Regions from separate parts of the Streptosporangium sp. NPDC000396 genome, predicted to be linked through region 1. Evidence: riboswitches for the same ligand, from Rfam matches in the RefSeq annotation. Region 1 holds a riboswitch; each other region holds the start of a gene.
What was found. Region 1 has a riboswitch for cobalamin ahead of cobN (cobaltochelatase subunit CobN). Riboswitches for the same ligand answer to the same signal wherever they lie in the genome.

Region 1 (7,819 bases):
AGGTGCACGAGGGCGGCTTCGGCGGTCCCGACGGGCTCCGGGCGTGGATCGGGGAACGCCGGATCGACGTCGTGGTGGACGCCACCCACCCGTTCGCCGCCCGGATGACCGCCTCGGCGGTCGAGGCGACCGGCCGCGCCGGGGTGCCGCTGCTGATTCTGCGGCGGCCGGGCTGGCAGGCGGGCCCCGGCGACGACTGGCGCTGGGTGCCGTCGCTCACCGCGGCCGCCGAGCTGCTGCCCGCGCTGGGGGAGAGGGTGTTCCTGACCACCGGGCGCCGGAGCCTGCCGGTTTTCGCGGGCCTGGACGGCCTGTGGTTCCTGGCCCGTTCCGTGGACCCGCCGGAGCCCCCCGCCCCGCGCCGCCTGGAGGTGCTGCTCAGCCGGGGCCCGTTCACGGTGGAGGGCGAGCTGGCCCTCATGCGCGAGCACCGCGTGGACATGGTGGTCACCAAGGACAGCGGCGGAGAGATGACCACGGCCAAGCTGCTCGCCGCCCGCGAGCTCGGGCTGCCGGTCGTGATCGTACGGCGTCCGCCCTCGCCCGCGGGCGTCCCCGCGGTGGAGACGGTCGAGGCGGCGGTCGGCTGGCTGGATCGGCATGGGACCGATGACCGGAGCGAGGCCGGTCACGCCGGGTAACGGCGAGGGGTGAACACCACCCGGCCGCCGTCACCCCGCTCGACCAGCCGGGTGGTCGAGGAGCCCACCAGCAGCAGGCAGCGCATGTCCACCATGGCCGGATCGAGCTCGGCGAGGGTGGTGACGGTCATGCTCTCACCGGCTCCGCCGACGTCACGGCCGATGACCACGGGAGTCTCGGGCGCGCGGTGCTCCAGCAGCAGGTCGCGCGCCGCGGCCACCTGCCAGGTGCGGCTCTTCGAGGCGGGGTTGTAGATCGCCAGGACCAGATCGGCCTTCGCCGCGGCGGTGATCCGGCCGGCGACGACCTCCCACGGCTTGAGCAGGTCCGACAGCGACAGCACGCAGTAGTCGTGGCCCAGCGGCGCCCCCGCCCGGCTCGCCACCGCGTGCGCCGCGGTCAGACCCGGCAGCACCCGCACCGGGACGTCCGCGAACCGTGGCTCGCAGGCCACCTCCAGCACGGCGCTGGCCATCGCGAACACCCCGGGGTCGCCCGAGGACACCACGGCGACCCGGGATCCGGCCGCCGCCAGCTCCAGCGCGTGCGCGGCACGTTCGGCCTCCACCCGGTTGTCGGTGGGATGGCGGCGCTGGCGCGGGTTCGGCGGGACCCGGTCCAGGTAGGGGCCGTACCCGATGAGCTCGTCGGCGGCGGCCAGCGCGTCCTGCGCCTCCGGGGTCAGCCACGGCCGCCCGGCCGGGCCGAGCCCGACCACGACCACCTCGCCGGAGCCGACGGCCGGGGGCGCGGGCTCGGCTTCCTCCGCCGGCGCGGGCCGCGCCGCGTTGACCGGGCTCGGGATCAGCGCCAGCGAGAAGTACGGCACGCCGTCCGGGTCCACCTCGGCGAGCGGGGCCAGGCGCTGGCCGCCGGTGGTGGCGCGCTCCACGTACCAGGCCTCGTCGAGGCGACCGGCCTGGGCCAGCGCGTCACGCACCTTGGTGAACGTCCGGCCGAGCTTGAGGATCGCCACCGAGTCGGTGGCGGCGACGCGCTCGGCGAGGACCTCCGCGGGAAGCGTCCCGGGCAGCACGGTGAGCGTCTCGTCCCGTTCGACCAGAGGCCGGCCGAGGACCGCCGCGGCACCGCTCACCGAGGTCACCCCGGGGACCACCTCGGTGACGTAGCGATGGGACAGGCGCTTGTGCATGTGCATGTAGGAGCCGTAGAAGAGCGGGTCGCCCTCGCACAGCACCACCACGTCGCGGCCCGCGTCCAGGTGTGCGGCCAGCCGCAGCGCGCAGTCGGCGTAGAAGTCGTCGATGGCACCCTGGTAGCCGCCGGGATGATCGGTGGTCTCCGTGGTGAGCGGGTAGATGAGGGCTTCCTCGATCTGACCGTCACGCAGGTACGGCGCGGCCACCGAGCGGGCGATGCTCCTGCCGTGGCGGGCGCTGTGGAAGGCGATCACGTCCGCCTCACCGATCAGGCGGGCGGCCTTGACGGTCACCAGCTCCGGATCGCCCGGCCCGAGCCCCACTCCCCACAGCCGTCCGGTCACGTTGTCGCTCATTCTTCCTCGCTCGCGATCGCGTTGACCGCGGCGGCGGTCATCGCGCTTCCACCCCGGCGGCCGTGCACGACCAGGTACTCCAGGCCCGCCGGGTGCTCGGCCAGGGCCTGCTTGGACTCGGCGGCGCCGATGAAGCCGACCGGGATCCCGAGCACGGCGGCCGGCCGCCCGGCGCCCTCCTCGACCATCTCCAGCAGCCGGAACAGCGCGGTCGGCGCGTTGCCGATCGCGACCACGGATCCCTCCAGCCGGTCGCGCCACAGCTCCAGCGCCGCGGCGCTGCGGGTGGTGCCCAGCCGCTCGGCGAGCTCCGGCACGCCCGGCTCGCCCAGCGTGCAGATCACCTCGTTGCCGGCGGGCAGCCGGCGGCGGGTCACCCCGGAGGCGACCATCATCGCGTCGCACAGCACCGGCGCGCCCGCGCGCAGGGCCGCGCGCGCCGAGGCGACCACGCCGGGTGACCATCCGAGGTCGGTGACCAGGTCGACCATCCCGCAGGAGTGGATCATGCGGACCGCCACCTGGGCGACATCCGCGGGCAGACCTCCCAGGTCGGCCTCGGCGCGGATGGTGGCGAAGGAACGGCGGTAGATCTCCGCGCCGTCGCGGACGTAGTCGATCACGTTCCTCCTCTGACGGCCGTCAACGCGGCCGTGGTCTCTTCGATGCCCGCACAGGTCACGCCGCGGCCGTCCAGGTCCACGCGGTAGCCGTCGCCGGTGGCGACCACGTCGGCGACTCGCCCCCGGGGACGGCCGCAGCGCCGTTCGCAGCCCGCCCAGTGCACGGGGAGCGTACCGGTGCGCGGGGAATCCGCCACACGCGGGGCGACGGCACGGGCCGCGTCGGCCTGCACGTCGGCCAGCGACCTGGCGCAGCCGGGGCGGCCGGTGCAGGCCGTCACGCCGATCCACGGCGAGGCGGGGTCGGTGACCAGGCCCGCGTCCGCCAGCAGGCCGATCGCCCGGGAGACTTCGGCACGGGCCAGACCGGGCAGGACCACGCCCCGCCACGGCGTCAGCCGTACCTCGCCGGAGCCGGAGGAGGCCAGGCGGGCGAGCAGTTCCGCCTGGGCGGAGGTCAGCCGCCCGAGGGGTATCGCGACCCCGAGGGCGACCTCTGGGCCGGTGGTGGTGCGCGATCGTTCGATGACGCCTACCGGGCCGAGCGTGACGGGGCGAAGCCGTACGCGGTCGGAGGACGTGAGCGCGGCGCGGGACGGCACCGGCGCGGGGGCGGCGGGATCGGCGGGCGCGGTCGTGGCGCGGGTCTGACCGACGCCGACGGCCGGGGCGGCGGAGGCGAGCATGGCGCCGGCCCGGGCCGCGACCCGTGCGGGACCGTCGGCCAGCTCGCCGATCCGCCAGGCGCCGGTTCCCTGGGCGGACGACTCCGCGAGGAACGCCTCGGCGGCGGCGAGCAGGGCGGGCACCATCGAGACCGCCGGCACGCGCAGGCCGCTGTCGGTGCCCGCGAGGATGACGGCGGCCTCCTCCGGGCCTGCCGGCAGGAGGCAGGCGTCGGCGCCGAGCCCGGCCACGTCCCCCCGGCCGTCGTCGAGGGCGAACATGAACCGCCCCGAGAGGGCGGCGAGGGCGGGCCGGGCGCACAGGCGCCGGTCCAGTTCGGCGACCAGGGGGGTGACGTCGAGAAGCCCGTCGCCGTCGAGCCCGGTCAGCGGGGAGGCGAGGATGTTGCGGACTTTCTCGTGGGTGGGCGACGGCAGCAGCCCCGCCGCGGCCATCCGGCTCGCGAACGCGTCCACGCCTCCCGGGCCGCCCGCCGGACCGGGGCCGGTGGCGAGGCCGCGGATCTGGACGTTCGCGCGGGAGGTCAGCTCGATGACGCCGCTCCCGCAGACGGTGGCGGCCTCGGCGAGGTCGCGCAGCTGGGAGGCGGTCAACCGGCCGCCGGGAATCCTGATCCGCGCCAGGCCGCCGTCGGCGGCGGCGTGCACCTGAAGTGCCCCCGGACATGCGTCTGAGCGCGATCGTCCGAAAGAGTCGCCTGTGACCACGCTGAGGATGTTAACTCCAGTTTCTTGCAAAGAGCCGGGCTGCCGTAGTCTCATCGTGGCGACGGCACAGGGAGGAAGCCGGTGTGAATCCGGCGCGGTCCCGCCACTGTAACCGGGGAGCGAACCCCACCCAGGCCACTGTCCGGCGACGGACGGGAAGGCCGGGGGGAGCACCGATCCGGGAGCCAGGAGACTCCAGCCGTCGTGGCCGACGACGACCCGGGGCGAGGACCCCGAGGGAGGAAGCTCTGTTGCGCTTTTCGCCGTTCCCCTGCGCCCCCGCGGCACCGCTGGGCCGTACCGCCTCGCTTCCCGTGGAGCGTGGCGCGTGATCCTCCTGCTCTCGACCTCGGACACCGACCTGCTCAGCGCCCGCGCGAGCGGCGCGGACTACCGGCTGGGCAACCCCGCCCGGCTCACCGCCGAAGATCTGCCGTCCCTGACGGAGGGCGCCGACCTGGTCGTGGTCCGGCTGCTCGGCGGGCGCCGCGCCTGGGAGGAGGGCCTGGACGCCCTGCTCGCCGGGCCCCGCCCCGTCGTCGTCCTCGGCGGCGAGCAGGCGCCGGACGCCGAGCTGATGGAACTGTCCACCGTGCCCGGCGGCGTCTGCGCCGAAGCGCACGCCTACCTCGCGCACGGCGGACCGGCCAACCTCGCCGAGCTCCACCGCTTCCTGTCCGACACCCTGCTGCTGACCGGACACGGGTTCGCCGCGCCCGCCCCCACCCCCGCCTGGGGCGTGCTGGAACGCCAGGCCCGCCGCGAGGACGGCCCGGTCGTCGGGGTGCTCTACTACCGGGCACACCATGTCGCGGGGAACACCGCCTTCGTCGAGACCCTCTGCTCGGCCGTCGAGGACGCGGGCGGCCGGGCTCTGCCCGTCTACTGCGCCTCCCTGCGCAGCGCGGAGCCCGGCCTGCTGGAGACCCTGCGCGCTGTGGACGCCCTGGTGGTGACCGTGCTCGCGGCCGGTGGCACCCGGCCGGCCACCGCGTCGGCGGGCGAGGACGACGAGGCCTGGGACGTCGGCGCGCTCGCCGAGCTGGACGTGCCGATCCTGCAGGGTCTGTGCCTGACGAGCAGCCGGGCGTCCTGGGAGGACAACGACGACGGCCTGTCCCCGCTCGACGCGGCCACCCAGGTCGCGATCCCCGAGTTCGACGGGCGGATCATCACGGTCCCGTTCTCCTTCAAGGAGATCGACGAGGACGGGCTGACCGTCTACGCGGCCGACCCGGAGCGCGCTGCGCGCGTGGCCGGCATCGCGGTACGGCACGCCGTGCTCCGGCACGTCCCGGCCGGCGAGCGGCGGATCGTGCTGATGCTCTCGGCCTATCCCACCAAGCATTCCCGGATCGGCAACGCCGTCGGCCTGGACACCCCCGCGAGCCTCGTCAGGCTGCTGGCCGCCCTGCGCGAGCACGGTTACGACATCGGCGCAGAGGGCGAGCTGCCGGGCGTGGCCGAGCAGGACGGCGACGCGCTGATCCACGCGCTCATCGCGGCGGGCGGGCAGGACCAGGAGTGGCTCACCGAGGAGCAACTGGCCGCCAACCCGGTCCGCGTCGCGGCGAGCCGGTACGCCGAGTGGTACGGCACGCTGCCGGCGGACCTGCGAGCCGGAATGGAGGAGCACTGGGGCCCCGCGCCGGGCGAGCTGTTCGTGGACAGGTCGCAGGACCCGGACGGCGAGATCGTGCTGGCCGCGCTGCGCGCCGGAAACGTCGTGGTCATGGTGCAGCCGCCGCGCGGGTTCGGCGAGAACCCCATCGCCATCTACCACGACCCCGATCTGCCGCCCAGCCATCACTACCTGGCGGCCTACCGCTGGCTGGCCGACGACTTCGGCGCGCACGCCGTGGTGCACGTGGGCAAGCACGGCAACCTGGAGTGGCTGCCCGGCAAGTCCGCGGGGCTGTCCGCCTCCTGCGGCCCCGACGCCGCGCTCGGCGACCTGCCGCTGATCTATCCCTTCCTCGTCAACGACCCCGGCGAGGGCACCCAGGCCAAGCGCCGCGCCCACGCCACCCTGGTCGACCACCTCGTTCCTCCGATGGCCCGCGCCGACACCTACGGGGACATGGCCAGGCTGGAGCAGCTCCTCGACGAGCACGCCTCCATCGCCGCGATGGACCCGGCGAAGCTTCCCGCGATCCGCGCCCAGATCTGGACCCTGATCCAGGCCGCCAGGCTCGACCACGACCTCGGCATCGAGGACCGCCCGCACGACGCGGAGTTCGACGACTTCCTGCTGCACGTCGACGGCTGGCTGTGCGAGGTCAAAGACGTCCAGATCCGTGACGGGCTCCACGTGCTGGGCGTGGCGCCCGAAGGCGGGACGCGCGTCGACCTGGTGCTCGCGATGCTCCGCGCCCGTCAGATATGGGCCGGCAGCCAGGCAACGGCGGGACTCCGCGAGGCCTTGGGCCTGACGGAGGACGGTACGGCCGGCCGTACCGGCACGGATGAGGCCGAGACCCTCGCCCGCGCGCTGGTCGAGGCGATGGAGGAGCGGGACTGGGACCCGGCCGCCGCCGCCGAGGTGACCACCACCGTCCTTCGTCCGGCCTCGTCCCCCGCTTCGGCTGACGTGACCGCCCCGGCTGCGGCCGCGCCTGCCGCCGCAGGGGAGGAGACCGCCACTGCTCCGGGGACGGCCGCCACCGCTCCGGGGACGGCTGTCGCCGATTCCGAGGCGGAGCCGAGGACGGGCGCCCCGGCGGACCTCGGGATGGTGGAGCGGATCCTGCGGTTCGCGGCCACCGAGGTCGTGCCCCGGCTGGCCCGGACCACGGATGAGATCGGCGCGATCCTGCACGCCCTCGACGGAGGGTATGTCCCGGCGGGGCCGAGCGGGTCGCCGTTGCGCGGGCTGATCAACGTGCTTCCCACCGGCCGTAACTTCTACTCGGTCGACCCCAAGGCCGTGCCGAGCAGGCTGGCCTGGGAGACCGGGCAGGCGATGGCCGACTCCCTCCTGGAGCGTTACCGGGCGGACACCGGCGACTGGCCGCGCTCGGTCGGGCTGTCGGTGTGGGGGACCAGCGCCATGCGCACGGCCGGGGACGACGTGGCGGAGGTGCTGGCGCTGCTCGGCGTGCGGCCGGTGTGGGATGAGGCGTCGCGACGGGTCACCGGGCTGGAGGCGATCCCCGCCGAGGAACTGGGGCGCCCGCGCGTGGACGTCACTGTCCGGATCAGCGGATTCTTCCGCGACGCGTTCCCGCACGTCGTGGCCCTGCTCGACGACGCGGTACGGCTGGCCGCCGGGCTTGAGGAGCCCGAGGAGCTCAACTACGTCCGGGCGCATGTCCTCGCCGACCAGGCACGTCACGGGGACGGGCGCAGGGCCACCATGCGGATCTTCGGGTCCCGGCCGGGAGCCTACGGCGCCGGGCTGCTGCCGCTGATCGACAGCCGTAACTGGCGCGACGACGCCGACCTGGCCGAGGTCTACGCGGTGTGGGGTGGCTTCGCCTACGGCCGGGGCATCGACGGGGTCCCCGCCAGGCAGGACATGGAGACGGCCTACCGGCGGATCGCGGTGGCGGCCAAGAACGTCGACACCCGCGAGCACGACATCGCCGACTCCGACGACTACTTCCAGTATCACGGCGGGATGATCGCCACCGTCCGCGCGCTCA
Region 2 (7,819 bases), on a different contig from region 1:
CGAGCGCTCGCTCGAACGGAGAGGCGTCCTCCGGCACGGCCACCTCCTGCTGGAAGACATCCATCTGCCGGGCCTGCGGGGCCATCTCCCCGACGAAAGCGGCCATGACCTCCCCGATCTCTGTGTCCACCTCGTAGTCCTGCCCGGTGGCCCTGGCCAGGTCCCAGCCGTGGATCACCACGTCGCCCAGACCCATCTGGAACACGGTGGTCATGGGCAGCCCCATCGTGGGGTTGACTCCTTCGAAGACCTCCGGATCCGACCAGGCCGCGAGCATTCCGGCGACGCGGCCCTCGAAGGCGGCGTGGTCGTCGTCCTGCGGCGGCGGCTGCTCCTTGCGGGCCAGGGCGGCGAACATCGCCGCCACCCATGACATGTGGCCGAGCAGGGCCCGCACGTCGAAGTCGGCACAGGGGGTGGGCAGGTCAAGCTGATCGTCCCGGATCTCGCGAACCACGGTCACCGTGCGGGCGACGGCGCGTGACAGCATCTCGTTCATGGCGGCCATGCTTCCCGGCCCAGTTCACAGCTGTCTTGAAAAAACACGACATAAGATCCATCAACATGCGTGTGTATCTCGGACTGGCGGCCAAACGCCCGGGAGCCGACATCCCGGACGCGATGCTGCACACCGTCAGAGGCGCGATCGACGCCGCGTTCCCGGTTCCGCCTGAGGTCATCAGGTCCCGCGAGTGGCATCGGCCCGGCATCTCCATGTTCGCCTGGACCAACGAGCCCGACGACTCCCGGCAGCCGCCCCTGCTGGTCACCGGGCACGACCGGGTGACCGGGGTGAACGGCTATCTGGCCGCGCCCGGCGAGGTCGGCCGGCTGGCGGACGCGCCGAAACTGAGCACTGAGGCGGTCGGCGGATGCTTCTCGGTGTTCCGGGCGACCGAAGACGAACTGTCGGCCGCGACCGCCATCCACCGGGTCTGCCCGGTCTACTACACCGAGACCCCCGACGTGCACGTGATCGGCAGCCGGGCGCTGCTGGTCCACCTCGCCACCGGCGGCGACCGGGTCGAGTGGGACGTGCTCGCGTTGCAGGCGATGATCCGGCAGGGCTATTTCCTGTCCGACGAGACGCCCTATCGCGGGGTGTCGGCGCTGCCGCCGTCCACGACCATCACCGTCGGCAGCGGCGGCCGTACGATCACCGAGACCCCGCTTCCGACCGCCGCGCCCGCGCCCACCTCACGCAGGCAGAAGAAGGCGCTCGTCGAGGAGCTGGCCGGCGCGCTGCTCGCCACCGTGGAGCCGCTGCGGGCGACGGGCGAGCCGGTGAACCTCGCCCTGACCGGCGGCCGGGACAGCCGCCTGGCCGCCGCGGTGCTGCACGCGGCCAAGATCCCGCTCCGCGCGACCACCAACGGCCTGGACACTCACCCCGACGTGATCATCGCCGGGCGGATCGCCCAGGCGCTCCGCATCGAGCACACGGTCATCCCTCCGGCCCGCACCGAGAAGAAGGACGCGATCGTCGTCGAGCATCCCCTCGCGCGGGCCTACGAGACGCTGCGCACCTGTGAGGGCATGACCTCGGCCTACGAGTCGATCGTCGGCTACCTTCCCTACAACGCCAGACCGACCATGTCCGGGCAGAGCGGAGAGGTCCTGCGGGCGGGAACCTTCCTGCTGCTCCAGTCCGACCTGAGCGACAAGGCGCTGAGCCGCCGGGTGAACACCACGTTCCTGCGGGACCCCGCGCTGTTCAGCGAGGCCGCCGGCGAGCATGCCCGCGAGCTGGCCCGGCCCTGGCAGAAGCGGCCGGGGCTGGAGGCTCTCGACCACATGTACGTCTCCTACCGGATCGGCCGCTGGCAGGGCGCCTCCAGGGCCGGATCCCTGCGCCGGGGAGATCCGATCTGGCCGTTCCTCGACAACCGGGTGGTGCGTGCGGCGCTGGGCCTCGACCAGACCTGGCGGCTGTCGGAGGAGGTCATCCACGAGCTCATCGTGACGCTCGCCCCGTCGCTTCGCACCATCCCGATCGAGGGCAAGCCGTGGCGGTTCACCGAGGGCAGGCGCTACTACCCCTGGCAGCGCAGGCCGCAGTTCCTGACGGCGCCGAAGACCGGCGGCGGCTGGAACTGGCGGACCAGCCCCGGCGAGGCGCTCACGACCGTGCTCCGCGACCATGTCCTCGGCCACCTCGACCTGCTGACCCCGATCGTCAACCCCGACGAGGTCCGCAGGCTGTTCGCCGAACCGGTGCTCAAGAAGCCCACCCACGCCTGGCACCTCTACACCGTGGCCACGATGCTGTCCGGCGTCTATCCCGGCAAGGCCCCCGAAGGGCTCGACCCGATTCACATCCCCGTCCCCTCATGACCTCGCCCGTGCCCTCCGATGACACGCGGGGAATCCTCAACGCGCGGGCGGCACGTTTCCGCTACCGCCGCCACACCTGCCATCCCTCTCTGTCCCCCTTCGTCGAACACCACTGGATCATCCGCTGGGATCTGGAGGAACCGTACGAGCAGCGGGTCGTCTCGCACCCGTCGGTGAACCTCGTCTTCCAGGAGCACCGTCCCCAGGTCGCCGGGGTGATCACGGGCGACTACGTGGAGACCCTGACCGGCGCCGGTGTCATCGTCGCCACCCGCTTCCGTCCTGGGGGTTTCCGCCCCTTCCTCGGCGCTCCGGTCTCGACCGTCACCAACCGTTTCCTCCCCGTGTCCGAGATCTTCGGCCCCTCCGCCGACGCGGCCGCCCCGGCCATGCTGGCGGCCCGCGACGCCGAGGCCGTGGCGCTGCTGGACGAGTTCCTCCTGGTACGGCTTCCGCCCCGCGACCCCACCGCCGAGCAGGTGGGCGCCATGGTCGCCGGAATCATGGCGAGCCCGGAGATCACGCGTGTCGACGACGTGGCCGCCCGGCACGGCGTGACCGTGCGGACCCTGCAGCGCCTGTTCAAGGAGTACGTCGGCGTGCCCCCGAAATGGGTGATCCGCCGCTATCGCATCCACGAGGCCGCCGAGCAGGCCACTTCGGCCACCGACTGGCCGCGACTGGCCGCCGGGCTCGGCTACAGCGACCAGGCCCACTTCGTCCGCGATTTCACCTCGGTCGTCGGCATGTCCCCCACCGCCTATGCCCGTGCCGTGGAGGCGCCCTAATACCAGAGGGATATTTCATATTCAGCGTGCGTCCTGCGTGACGAGCGCGCCATGCAGGAAGAGCTCCACCAGCTCCTCCACGGTCAGGGGCGCCGGCGCGCCCGGACGGCCCGCCGACATCACCAGAAACTGGAAAGCCTCCGCGAGCCGCTCGGGGGCGAGCCTGAGATCCTCGCGCTCGGGCTCGAACAGGGCGGCCAGGGCGGCCCGTGGCGCGGCCAGCCCGGCCTCCCGGTCCGGGAGCGGGCCGCCCTCCCCGGGCCTTCCGGGCTGTGGGCGGCCGGGCCGCCCCGCTCCCCCCAAGCCGTGGAGGGCTCCCGCCACCGCACCCATCCGGGTCAGGTAGCCGCGCATCGCCTCGGCCGCCTCGGCCAGGCGGGCGGACAGGGGCTGGTCCAGCGAGATCGAGGCCAGATAGGCGATCGTGTCGTCGGGCCGCAGGGCTTCGGCCAGGCAGGCGGCGAGCAGGGCCTCCTTGTCGGGGAACACGCGGAAGATGGTGCCTTCGCCGATGCCCGCGGCTCGGGCGATCTTCGCGGTGGTCACCGACGCTCCGTACTCGATGACCAGAGGCAGAGCCGCCGCCACGATCATCGCGCGGCGCTGGTCAGGGTCCATCGCCGGAGCGCGGCGTCGGCCAGAGGTCTCGGTCATGGTGCCGATTATCATGAGTGAGCACTCACTCAGGCAAATGTCCTCCACCGGCCGCTCACCATGCCCGGTGGCGGAACAGGAGGACTACAGGATCGGCTCGGTCCCGCCCACCGGTTGCCTGGTCCAGGCCTGGTGCTCGGACTCGCGGATCTCCTCCTCGGCGGTCTGCTCCACCCTGGCCATGGCGATCCGCAGGATCGGCGGGGCCATCAGCGAGGTCACGATCGCGACGAGCACCACGATGGTGTACGCCTCGACGCTGAGGATGCCCAGCCGCAGGCCGACCATGGCGACCACGACCTCGATCACGCCGCGGGCGTTGAGCCCGGCGCCGAGCGCGAGCGCCTCCCACCTGTTGAGCCTGCTCAGCCGCGCCCCGGCGTAGGCGCCGAGGAACTTCCCGATGATCGCGATGGCCAGTACGGCGAGCCCGGCGAGCAACACCTCGGGCCTGGCCAGCGCCGTCAGGTCCATCCGCAGGCCCGCGGTGGCGAAGAAGATCGGCGCGAACCCCGACAGCACGACCGTGCGCAGCGGGGCGAGCCTGGACGGGGCGACCCTGCCCGCGCTGCCGATGAGGATGCCGCAGACGAACGCTCCGAAGACCGCCTCCAGGCCCAGCGCGTGGGTCCCGGCCGCGGCGAGCAGGATGAGCACGGCCGCGGTGGCGACGGTCGGCCCCGGCTCGTCCGACTTGCCAGTGAGCTGTAACACTCCCCTGACCAGCGGGCGGCCGAGCGTGAGCGCGAACACGACGATGGCGACCAGGTAGGCCAGCGAGGTCAGCACGGTGCCGGTGGACACCGCGTTCACGGCCATCGCGCTCACGATCGACAGCATGAACCAGCCGAAGGCGTCGTCGATCATGCCGGCGGTCAGCGTGAGCTGGCCGATGTTGCGGTGCAGCAGCTTCATGTCCATGAGCGTCTTGGCGATGACCGGGATCGCGCTGACGCACATCGCCACGCCCAGGAACAGCGCGAAGACGGTGGTGTCGGTGCCGTCCGGGATCAATGCCTTGGGCAGCAGGAAACCGGCGCCGATGCCCAGCCCGAGCGGGACGACGAGGCCGCCGACGCTGACCCCGGCGGCCGTGACGCCACGCCGCCGAACCAGACCCATGTCCATGTGGATGCCGGTGAGGCCGACCAGCAGCAGCACGCCGATCTGGCCGACCGCGTCGAGCAGGTGAAACTGCTCGGGGACGGCGGGGAACAACCAGCCCTGCATGCCCGGCGCGACGTGCGCCAGGAAGGAAGGACCGAGGACCACACCGACGAACAGTTCGCCGACGACGGCGGGCATGCCGAACCGGGTGGCGAGCCGGCCGAAAACCAGTGCCAGCATGAGCAGCAGGCCCACCTGGAGCAGGAACACGAGCAGGTTGTGGGCGGCGATCGGTGCTACGGGAGCACCCAGCGAGACGAGCATCATCCTCCCTCAGGGATGAGCGATTCGTAAAAGATCTACCCCTGGCCGTTCGGGACCCACCCGGAAGCAAGTCACGAACCGATCACGGCGGCGTTGCCGGCGGAAGCACCCGCAGCGCTGCCAGTGGGAGCCACGGCCTTCCGCACTTTCGCCGGAGCCGGGTTATGCTGCCCGTGCGGCTGGTTCGCCGCTCCCCGGTGGAGCGGCGAGGCAACAGGGAACCCGGTGCGATTCCGGGACTGCCCCGCAGCGGTGAGTGGGAACGACCGCCGTCACACAAGCACTGGGTGAACGACCACCTGGGAAGCGACGGCCAGTAGGAAACCGACACGACGCCCACGAGTCCGAATACCTGCCACCGCCCGCGCGCCGGCCGGTGCGCGGAATGTCCATGGCCTCGCGGGAGGGTCAGAGGGTCTACCTCGCCATGCCCGCCGAGACCGGGTTCCACGAGGGAAAAGGACCCATGAGAGACCAGCGCACCACCATTCTCGGCTATCCCAGGATCGGCCCCGACCGGGAGCTGAAGAAGGCCGTCGAGTCCTACTGGGCGGGCGGAATCGACTCCACCGGGCTTCAGGAAGCCGCCCGCGCCCTGCGCGAGCGCACCTGGACCGAGCTACGCGACGCGGGACTGACCGGCATCCCCTCCAACACCTTCTCCTTCTACGACCATGTCCTCGACACCAGCGTGATGGTCGGCGCCATCCCCGACCGTTTCACCGCCCTCGACGGCCTGGAGCGCTATTTCGCCATGGCTCGTGGCGCCCAGGGAATCGCCCCCCTGGAGATGACCAAATGGTTCAACACGAACTACCACTACCTCGTGCCGGAGGTGGGCCCGCAGACGCGATTCCGGCTGGCCTGGGAAAAGCCCCTGGCGGAGTACGGCGAAGCCAGGCGCCTGGGCATCGAGACCAGGCCGGTGCTGGTCGGCCCGCTCACCTACCTGCTGCTGTCCAAGTCCACCGAGGCCTCCTTCACGCCGCTCCGGCTCCTGGACGACCTGCTCGACGTCTACGCCGAGCTGCTGGAGCGGCTGGCCACCGCCGGAGTCACCGAAGTGCAGCTCGACGAACCGGCGCTGGCCGCGGACCGGTCGGCCGAAGAGCTGAAGGCGCTCGCCCGCGCCTATGACCACCTCGGCGGGCTCAGCCATCGCCCGAGGCTGCTGGTCGCCACCTGCTTCGGCGAGATCGGCGACGCGCTGCCCGTGCTGGCGGCGACCCGCGTCGAGGCCATCGGGCTGGACTTCGTCGCCGGCCCCGGCAACCTGACGGCGGCGGCCTCGATTCCCGGGCTGGCGAACAAGACCGTGGTGGCCGGGGTGGTGAACGGCCGCAACGTGTGGCGCACCCGGCTGCCCGACGCGCTGTCCACCTGCGCGGCGCTGCTCGGGCTGGCCGGAGAGGTGGTCGTCTCCACCTCCTGCTCGCTGCTGCACGTCCCGCTCGATCTGGAGCGGGAGGCGGCGATGCCCGAGGGGCTGGCGTTCGCCCGGCAGAAGGTGGCGGAGGTCGTGGCGATCGGCCGTGCGATGAGGGAGGGGCCGGACGCGGTCGTGCCCGCCGTACCGGCCAGAGCTCCGGTGGACGCGCGGGTCCGGGCCCGGCTGGAGGCGCTGGGTGAGGGTACGGCGCGGGCCGGTCACGCCGAGCGGGCGGCGATCCAGCGGGCGGCGCTGAGACTGCCGCCGCTGCCCACGACCACGATCGGCTCGTTCCCCCAGACGGACGCGGTCCGGCGGGCCCGCGCCGACCTGCGGGAAGGCCGGATCGACCGGGCGACGTACGAGGCGGCGATACGGGTCGAGATCGACTCGGTGATCGCCCTGCAGGAGGACATCGGGCTGGACGTGCTGGTCCACGGTGAGCCCGAGCGCAACGACATGGTCCAGTACTTCGCCGAGCAGCTTGACGGGTACGCCACCACCGAGCACGGCTGGGTCCAGTCGTACGGCACGCGGTGCGTGCGACCGCCGATCCTGTTCGGGGACGTGGCCAGGCCGGAGCCGATGACGGTGGGCTGGACCGTCTACGCCCAGTCCCGGACCGGCAGTCCCGTCAAGGGCATGCTGACCGGGCCGGTCACCATGCTGGCCTGGTCGTTCGTCCGGGAGGACCAGCCTCTGGCCGATACCGCGCGGCAGGTGGCGCTGGCGTTGCGGGACGAGATCCGTGACCTGGAGGCGGCGGGTATCCGGATCATCCAGGTGGACGAGCCCGCGCTGCGGGAGCTGCTGCCGCTCAAGGCGGCCGATCGTGACGCCTACCTGGCCTGGGCGGTCGCCGCGTTCCGGTTCGCCACCTCGGGCGTGTCCGACTCCACGCAGATCCACACGCACATGTGCTACTCGGAGTTCGGGGAGATCATCGGCGCCATCGGCGACCTGGACGCGGACGTGACCAGCGTCGAGGCGGCCAGGTCCCGGATGGAACTGCTGGACGACCTGCGCACCGCCGGATACACGCGCGGGATCGGGCCCGGCGTCTACGACATCCACTCCCCTCGCGTGCCGGAGATCGGTGAGATCGAGCAGGCGCTCCGGCTGGCGGCCCGAGTGGTGGAGCCGGAACGGCTCTGGGTCAATCCCGACTGCGGGCTGAAGACGC
Region 3 (7,819 bases), 200 kb from region 1:
AGCAGGAACCGGGCGGCGTGCCGTACCGACACCCCTTCGCGCTCGACGTAGCAGGTGCCGAGGGCGGCGGCGTCCAGCAGCAGGTCGACCAGGTGATCGTGGAGCAGGTTGACCTCGTCCACGTAGAGAACGCCCCGGTGAGCTCCCGCCAGGAGGCCGGGCTCGAAGGCCTTCACCCCCTCGGTGAGCGCCCGTTCGAGGTCGAGCGAGCCGGCCAGACGGTCCTCGGAGGCGCCGACCGGCAGCTCGACCAGGCGCGCGGGCCGTACGGCACCGGCCCGGGAAGCCCCCGGCGGCGCGTCCGCCGCAGGCACCTCGTGCGGCCCGTCGGGGCATTCGGGGTCCGGCGCGGCGGGGTCACAGGAGAAACGGCAACCGTGCACCACCTCGACGGGTGGCAGGAGCGCCGCCAGTGCCCGCACGATCGTGGACTTCGCGGTGCCCTTCTCCCCCCGGACCAGCACTCCGCCGACGCGGGGGGACACGGCGTTGAGGAGGAGCGCGAGCTTCAGGTCCTCCGATCCCACGATCGCGGTGAAGGGATAACGCGGGTCACGCACCTTCGGGATCTCCTTGAATGTCGTCATGCGGGGTAGCTCAACCGCCAGCGCCCGTCCCGGCCGGTGAGCGCGACGCGGGCCAGCGGCGCGACGTCGACACGCCAGAACGCCTGGGCGGGCGCGCCGAGCGCGTGGACGACCGCGGCGCGGATGACCGGGGGATGGGTGACCGCGACGAGCCTGCCGGGAGCCCGGCGGGACAGCCAGCCGGACACCCGGCCGAGGAGATCGGTGATCGACTCTCCCCCGTGGGGTGCGGCGGCGGGGTCGGTGAGCCAGGCGGCGAGGCCTTCGGGCTCGGCCGCCTCGACCTCGCCGAGCGTCCTGCCCCTCCAGCGCCCGTAGTCGCAGTCGGCGAGCAGCGGGTCGGGGTCGGCCCGCAGGCCGAGGGCCTCGGCCGTCTGGACACAGCGCAGCTCGGCGGCGCAGGCCGCCGAGCCGGGGCCGAACTGCGGGGCCAGGGCGGCGGCCCGGCGCAGGCCGGGTTCGTCGAGCGGTTCGTCGCCCGGGAACACGGCCCGCGCCGTCGCCGGCGTCGAGGCGTGACAGACCAGCAGCAGGCGGGTGACCCCCGAGGGGAGCATCACACCGGGCTGCGTTTGCGCGCGGCGAAGGCGAACAGCGCGCCGACGCCGAGCCAGAACACCGCCTGCGTGCCTATGGAGGCGATCCGGAAGTCCCACAGAAGGTCCGCGGGGAAGCCCTTGGGCACCTCGTTGATCTTCGGCAGGAGGATCCAGGCCGCCGCCACCGGCACCAGCACCGCGGCGCCCGCGGCCAGCCAGCGCAGCCATGGCTCGCTCTGGGAGACGTAACGGTAGGTGGCCGTGCCCGCGGCGACGGCGAGGATCCCGATGGCCACGGCGACCAGGTAGAGCACGGTGCGCTGGTCGATCGTCTCGGGGTCACCGACGGCGGGCGGGTTGGCGGGATATTTGACGAAGGGGACGAGAACGATCGCGGTGAACGCGGCGGCCGCGAGAGTGATCGCGAGCGCCGGTTCCGACGCGGGCCCGACCCGGCCGCGCACGGCCGCGTACGCGAGGGCGAACAGGCCGCCGACGGCCAGGCCGTACAGGGCGAGGGCGAGGAAGAGCCCGAACCGCTGGCCGTTCCTGCTGACCAGTTCCTCGCCGTCGTCGTGGGAGTGCTCGGCGGGCTCGGCCGCCTCGTGGGAGTGGGATCCGGCTGGGGAGGCGGCCGCGGCCGCCTCCTCCAGCGCGATGGCCTGGTCGATGCGCGGCTCGCCCACGGTGTAGGCGAAGGCGGCCGCGAGCAGCCCGGCGATCAGCCCGACGAGCATGCCCCGGACGAGGAGTTTGACGATCACGTGCGGCTCAGTGGCACGGGACGCCGAGCAGGTGACGCCCGTCGTGCATGAGTTCGTGCAGGTAGTTCCCGGTCTGCGAGATCGCGCCCTGGTCGAAGGCGACCAGGTAGGCGACGAGCAGGAGCACCGGTACGGCGATCAGCCAGCGGGTGAGAGAAGTCCACGGGATGGACTGGGTCTGCGGAGCCGAGATCTGGCTCACAGCCACCTCCTTCGGGATTTACGCGTCCCTTTTCGTAAGGCCGGTGGCGGTCGAGTGACCTGGCTTCCGGCTTTTGGGGCCGGTTACAGTGGCGCGACCGCACCGGAATCTCACCGGACTTCCCTCGCACCGCCACAAAACACCCGGAACGTACCCCGGCTGCTTATCCCTCGTCAATCCAGACAACCAACAATAGACTGCCGAAATGCACCATTTGCGCCTTTTATCCGGAAATAACTCGCGGAGTGGCGGCCCGGCCCGGGCCGCCACTCCGCGAGCGGGCGGTCACTGCTCGCCGGTGAGGGCGGCCACCAGATCCGACGCCGTGCGGCAGCGGTCGAACAGCTCGCCCACATGGGCCCTGGTGCCGCGCAACGGCTCCAGGGTCGGGACGCGCTGCAGGGACTCGCGGCCGGGGATGTCGAAGATGACCGAGTCCCAGGAGGCGGCCGCGACCGATTCGCTGAACTGGCTCAGGCAACGGCCGCGGAAGTAGGCGCGCGTGTCGCTGGGCGGGGCCTCGATGGCCCGCTGCACCTCCTCCTCGGTGACCAGGCGCTGCATCCGGCCCCGGGCGACCAGCCGGTTGTACAGGCCGCGGTCGGGACGGATGTCGGAGTACTGCAGATCCACGAGCTGCAGGCGCGGGTGGGACCAGGCGAGGCCGTCACGGGAGCGGTAGCCCTCCAGCAGCTCCAGCTTGGCCACCCAGTCGAGCTCCCGGGAGAGCTGCATCGGGTCCTCGGCCAGCCGGGTGAGAACCGACTCCCAGCGGTCCAGGACGTCCTTGGTGAGCTCGTCCACGCCGTTGCCGCTGCGCTCCTCGGCGTACTTGCGGGCCAGCTCCAGATACTCCATCTGGAGCTGGACGGCCGTGAGCTTGCGGCCGTCGCGCATCGGGATCTCGTATCTGAGCGTCGGGTCGTGGGAGACCGCGCGCAGCGCCTGGACGGGATTGTCCACGGCGAGATCACGGGTGAAGTAGCCGTCCTCGATCATGGCGAGGATCAGCGCGGTGGAGCCCAGCTTCAGGTAGGTGGAGATCTCCGACATGTTGGCGTCGCCGATGATGACGTGCAGGCGACGGTATTTCTCCGGGTCGGCGTGGGGCTCGTCGCGAGTGTTGATGATCGGCCGCTTGAGCGTGGTCTCCAGGCCCACCTCGACCTCGAAGAAGTCGGCTCGCTGGCTGATCTGGAAGCCCTCGCCGCGCGAGTCCTGGCCGATGCCGACCTTTCCCGCGCCGGTGACCACCTGCCGGGAGACGAAGAACGGCGTCAGGTATCTGACGATGTCGGCGAACGGCGTGGCCCGCCTCATCAGGTAGTTCTCGTGACAGCCGTAGGAGGCGCCCTTGTTGTCGGTGTTGTTCTTGTAGAGCTGGATCGGGGCGTTGGACGGGACCGCCGAGGCGCGGACCGCGGCGTCGTGCATGACCCGCTCCCCCGCCTTGTCCCAGATCACCGCGGCCCGCGGGTTGGTGCACTCGGGAGTGGAGTATTCGGGATGGGCGTGATCCACATACAGCCGAGCACCGTTGGTAAGGATCACGTTGGCCAGGCCCAGATCCTCGTCCGTGAGCTGGCTCTGATCGGCCATCTCCCTGGACAGGTCGAAGCCCCGTGCGTCACGCAGGGGGTTCTCCTCTTCGAAGTCCCACCGCGCCCGCCGAGCCCTGGCCGCCGACGCGGCCAGGTAGGCGTTGACGACTTGCGAGGAGGTCACCATCGCGTTGGCCCCCGGCTGTCCGGGCACGGAGATACCGTATTCGGTCTCGATGCCCATCACCCGCCGTACCGTCATGCGCACCCTCTGTTCATCCGGGACTGTCTTCTCCGCCGTATATATCCCCGACCCTAGACCCTTCACTATGCCCGGTGACCAGACAGTTATGGCAACGAAGCCTTTTCGCCCGCCGCGAAGGACGTCCCGGAGGGCGCCGGGGGCGGGGGTGCGGCCTTCCGACGTCGCCTGACCTTGACGAAATCCTGAACCGGCCGTTCGATGAACCGGTAAACCCCATAGGAGAAAATCATCGCGGCCAGGATGGTGACCACGGCGGTCAGCCAGGGCGGCAGCGAGTCCCGCAGGGCGGGAATGATGACGACGGCGGCCGTGGTGTGGAAGAGATAGAGCGGGTAGGTGAGCGCGCCCAGGACGACCAGGCCGCGCCAGCGCATCCAGCCCAGCCAGCCGAGCGCCACCATCGCCATGAGCACGTAGAAGCCGATCACCGTGGCGGCGACGGCCCACTCGGGCACGGGCATCGCGGCGTAGCCGACCTTCTCGATCCGCCCGGCGACCCGGTCGAGCGCCGAGTTGACCGCCAGGCCCGCGCTGATCCCGGCCAGGCACCACAGGACCAGCTTGGGCCCGTGCTTGGTCATCAGGAAGAAGGCCATGCCACCGACGAAGTACGCCGCGTACTTGGGCATCACCAGCAGCTCGACCCACTTGTCGTCGCTGCCCGCGAAGAACCCGGCGGCCAGCAGCCAGACGCCCATGAAGACCAGACAGCGGTTGAGCGTCACCCCGACGATCACCAGGACCGAGATCAGCAGGTAGAAGCGGAGCTCGACCCAGAGCGACCAGTAGACGCCGTTGGCGTCGTAGACGCCGAAGGCCCGCTGCAGCATCGTGAGATTGACCCCGTACTCCCCGGGGCTGAGCTTGGGATCCAGGGCCGTGGCCGCGGTCAGGCCGTAGACCGCCGCGGTGACGCCGACGCTGACCCAGTAGGCGGGGAAGAGCCGCACCAGCCGGGACAGGGCGAACGCCCCCAAGCCCCGCCCCCAGATGCTCATCAGGATGACGAAGCCGCTGATCATGAAGAACAGCTCGACGCCCAGGATGCCGAGCCCGGACGGCGTGGCGATCGCGGGGAACAGATCGGCCGGGCGATCCCCCCACACCGAGGCGAAGGCGATGAAGTAGTGGAAGGCGAGCACCGCCATGGCGGCGACGAAACGGAGAAGGTCGAGTTCGGCGAGGCGGCCGCTCCCCCGAGCCGCTTCGCGAGACCCCGCGCCGGTCACCTGACGACCGGGCCGAAATGTTCACGCACGCCACTTGGACGGCGTTTCGATCAGTTGGGTTCCACGTGACGAAACCATACTTGTGCGGCAGACGGGAAACCCGGTCCGGGACGGAGAACGCCGGCGGCGCGGCCCCCGCCCAGGGAACCGCGCCGCCGGCGTACGTGCCGTTAGAGGTATTGACCGGTGTTTGGCACCGTGTCGATGGACCGGCCGGCTTCCGTGCCCTGCTTGCCCGTCACGAGGGTGCGGATGTAGACGATCCGCTCGCCCTTCTTGCCGGAGATGCGGGCCCAGTCGTCGGGGTTGGTGGTGTTGGGCAGGTCCTCGTTCTCGGAGAACTCGTCCACGCAGGCCGCCAGCAGATGCTGGATCCGCAGGCCCTTCTGCCCGGACTCGAGGAACTGCTTGATCGCCATCTTCTTGCTGCGGTCCACGATGTTCTGGATCATGGCGCCGGAGTTGAAGTCCTTGAAGTACAGGACCTCCTTGTCGCCGTTGGCGTAGGTCACCTCGAGGAAGCGGTTCTCCTCGCTCTCGGTGTACATCCGCTCGACCACCCGCTGGATCATGCCCGAGATGGTCCCCTCGCGGCTTCCGCCGTGCTCGGTGAGGTCGTCGGGGTGGAGCGGAAGGTCTTCGATGAGGTACTTCGAGAAGATGTCCCTGGCCGCCTCGGCGTCGGGCCGCTCGATCTTGATCTTGACGTCCAGGCGGCCGGGCCGCAGGATCGCCGGGTCGATCATGTCCTCGCGGTTGGAGGCGCCGATCACGATCACGTTCTCCAGGCCCTCGACGCCGTCGATCTCGGACAGGAGCTGGGGAACGATCGTGTTCTCGACGTCGGAGGAGACGCCCGAGCCTCGGGTCCGGAAGATCGAGTCCATCTCGTCGAAGAACACGATCACCGGGGTGCCCTCCGAGGCCTTCTCACGAGCCCGCTGGAAGACCAGGCGGATGTGCCGCTCGGTCTCACCGACGTATTTGTTGAGAAGCTCCGGCCCCTTGATGTTGAGGAAGAAACTCTTGCCGGACTGGCCGGTCTTCTCCGCGACCTGCTTGGCCAGGGAGTTGGCGACGGCCTTGGCGATCAGGGTCTTGCCGCAACCGGGCGGGCCGTACAGCAGCACACCCTTCGGGGGACGCAGCTTGTGCTCGCGGAAGAGGTCGGCGTGCAGGTAGGGAAGCTCGATCGCGTCCCGGATCTGCTCAATCTGCCGCGCGAGCCCGCCGATCTCCTCGTAGGAGATGTCGGGCACCTCTTCCAGGACAAGCTCTTCGACTTCAGACTTGGGAATGCGCTCGTAGACGTAACCCGAGCGTGGCTCCAGCAGTAACGAGTCGCCCGCCCGGATCGGCTGGCCGCGCAACGACTCGGCAAGCTTCACCACCCGCTCCTCGTCGGCATGCGAGATCACCAGCGCACGCTCGCCGTCTTCGAGGAGCTCCTTGAGCATCACGATCTCGCCGATTTCCTCGAACCCGAGGGCCTCGACCACATTGAGCGCTTCATTAAGCATGACCTCCTGGCCACGCTTCAACGAGTCGATCTCCACTGCTGGACTGACGTTCACTCGGAGCTTGCGGCCGCCGGTGAAAACCTCCACCGTGCCGTCTTCTCTGGCCTCAAGGAACACGCCGAACCCGGATGGCGGCTGCGCCAACCGGTCGACTTCCTCCTTGAGGGCGACGATCTGGTCTCTGGCCTCCTTGAGGGTGGCCACCAGACGCTCGTTCTGACCGGTGACGGCCGCGAGATTCGCCTGTAGTTCATGGAGACGCTCTTCGAGGACCCTGGCCTGCCGGGGAGACTCCGTCAACTTCCGACGTAGCGCGGTGAGCTCCTCCTGCAGGAAGGAGACCTGTGTTGTGAGGTCAGCGACCTCCCGTTCGCGCTGCGCGGCTCGAGCCTCAGCGTCGTCGCGAGCTGCCACGGCGTCACCTCCTTCCCAGTCGAGACCGACTACTCAAAACCCTACCCATCTGGGGGCTGTCCCTTACCTGGCCGAGCAGTGTTCGTATGGCTACATTAAGTACGCGATGAATAATCCCTTATGGTGCGTTTAATCCTGGAAGCATAAGAACACGACACTATGTTCCCGTGTCACGCCCCGGCGCACTGTCGTGGCCGAATCGTCATCATGCGGTGGAAGACGTGGACTCTTCGCCATATGCCCCCTTTGCCGGACGCCTGCGACGAGGTGGTGGCGTCACCCCGTCCGCCATGCGACGGGCGGTGACGAGAAAGCCGGTGTGGCCGACCATCCGGTGGTCGGGCCGTACGGCCAGCCCCTCGACATGCCAGTCGCGAACCAGGGTCTCCCACGCATGAGGCTCGGTGAAACTCCCATGTTCGCGCAGAGTCTCGACCGTGCGGGACAACTGTGTCGTGGTGGCCACATAACAGCAGATCACACCACCCGGCGTGAGCGCCTTGGATGCGGCGTCGACGCATTCCCACGGGGCGAGCATGTCCAGGATGACCCGGTCGACATCGCTTTCGTCGAGCGCGTCCACGAAGTCGCCGACGACCAGACGCCACTGGTCCATGGGGCCACCGTAGAACTTTTCCACGTTCTTGGTGGCGACCTCGGCGAAGTCCTGGCGCCGCTCGTAGGAGGTGACACGGCCCTCCGGACCCACCGCCCGCAGCAGGAAGCAGGTGAGCGCGCCGGAACCGACACCGGCCTCG

Region 2: another riboswitch for cobalamin. It lies ahead of metE (5-methyltetrahydropteroyltriglutamate--homocysteine S-methyltransferase); the one in region 1 lies ahead of cobN (cobaltochelatase subunit CobN).
Region 3: another riboswitch for cobalamin. It lies ahead of ACFY2X_RS05815 (CbtB domain-containing protein); the one in region 1 lies ahead of cobN (cobaltochelatase subunit CobN).

The regions. Positions count from the first base shown of each region.
Region 1 is NZ_JBIAZA010000003.1:388,429-396,247, forward strand. It holds gene ACFY2X_RS06740 (cobalt-precorrin-6A reductase) at 1-641, shown strand, start outside; gene ACFY2X_RS06745 (precorrin-2 C(20)-methyltransferase) at 629-2,158, opposite strand; gene ACFY2X_RS06750 (precorrin-8X methylmutase) at 2,155-2,781, opposite strand; gene cobG (precorrin-3B synthase) at 2,778-4,229, opposite strand; cobalamin riboswitch at 4,194-4,390, shown strand; gene cobN (cobaltochelatase subunit CobN) at 4,504-7,819, shown strand, end outside.
Region 2 is NZ_JBIAZA010000011.1:207,228-215,046, forward strand. It holds gene ACFY2X_RS19770 (TIGR03086 family metal-binding protein) at 1-499, opposite strand, end outside; gene ACFY2X_RS19775 (asparagine synthase-related protein) at 565-2,334, shown strand; gene ACFY2X_RS19780 (DUF6597 domain-containing transcriptional factor) at 2,331-3,122, shown strand; gene ACFY2X_RS19785 (TetR/AcrR family transcriptional regulator) at 3,144-3,776, opposite strand; gene ACFY2X_RS19790 (cation:proton antiporter) at 3,861-5,207, opposite strand; cobalamin riboswitch at 5,371-5,582, shown strand; gene metE (5-methyltetrahydropteroyltriglutamate--homocysteine S-methyltransferase) at 5,674-7,819, shown strand, end outside.
Region 3 is NZ_JBIAZA010000003.1:184,787-192,605, reverse strand. It holds gene ACFY2X_RS05830 (putative cobaltochelatase) at 1-587, opposite strand, end outside; gene ACFY2X_RS05825 (histidine phosphatase family protein) at 584-1,144, opposite strand; gene ACFY2X_RS05820 (CbtA family protein) at 1,144-1,890, opposite strand; gene ACFY2X_RS05815 (CbtB domain-containing protein) at 1,898-2,092, opposite strand; adenosylcobalamin (AdoCbl) riboswitch at 2,136-2,228, opposite strand; gene dop (depupylase/deamidase Dop) at 2,378-3,895, opposite strand; gene ACFY2X_RS05805 (acyltransferase family protein) at 3,982-5,127, opposite strand; gene arc (proteasome ATPase) at 5,298-7,061, opposite strand; gene ACFY2X_RS05795 (tRNA (adenine-N1)-methyltransferase) at 7,267-7,819, opposite strand, start outside.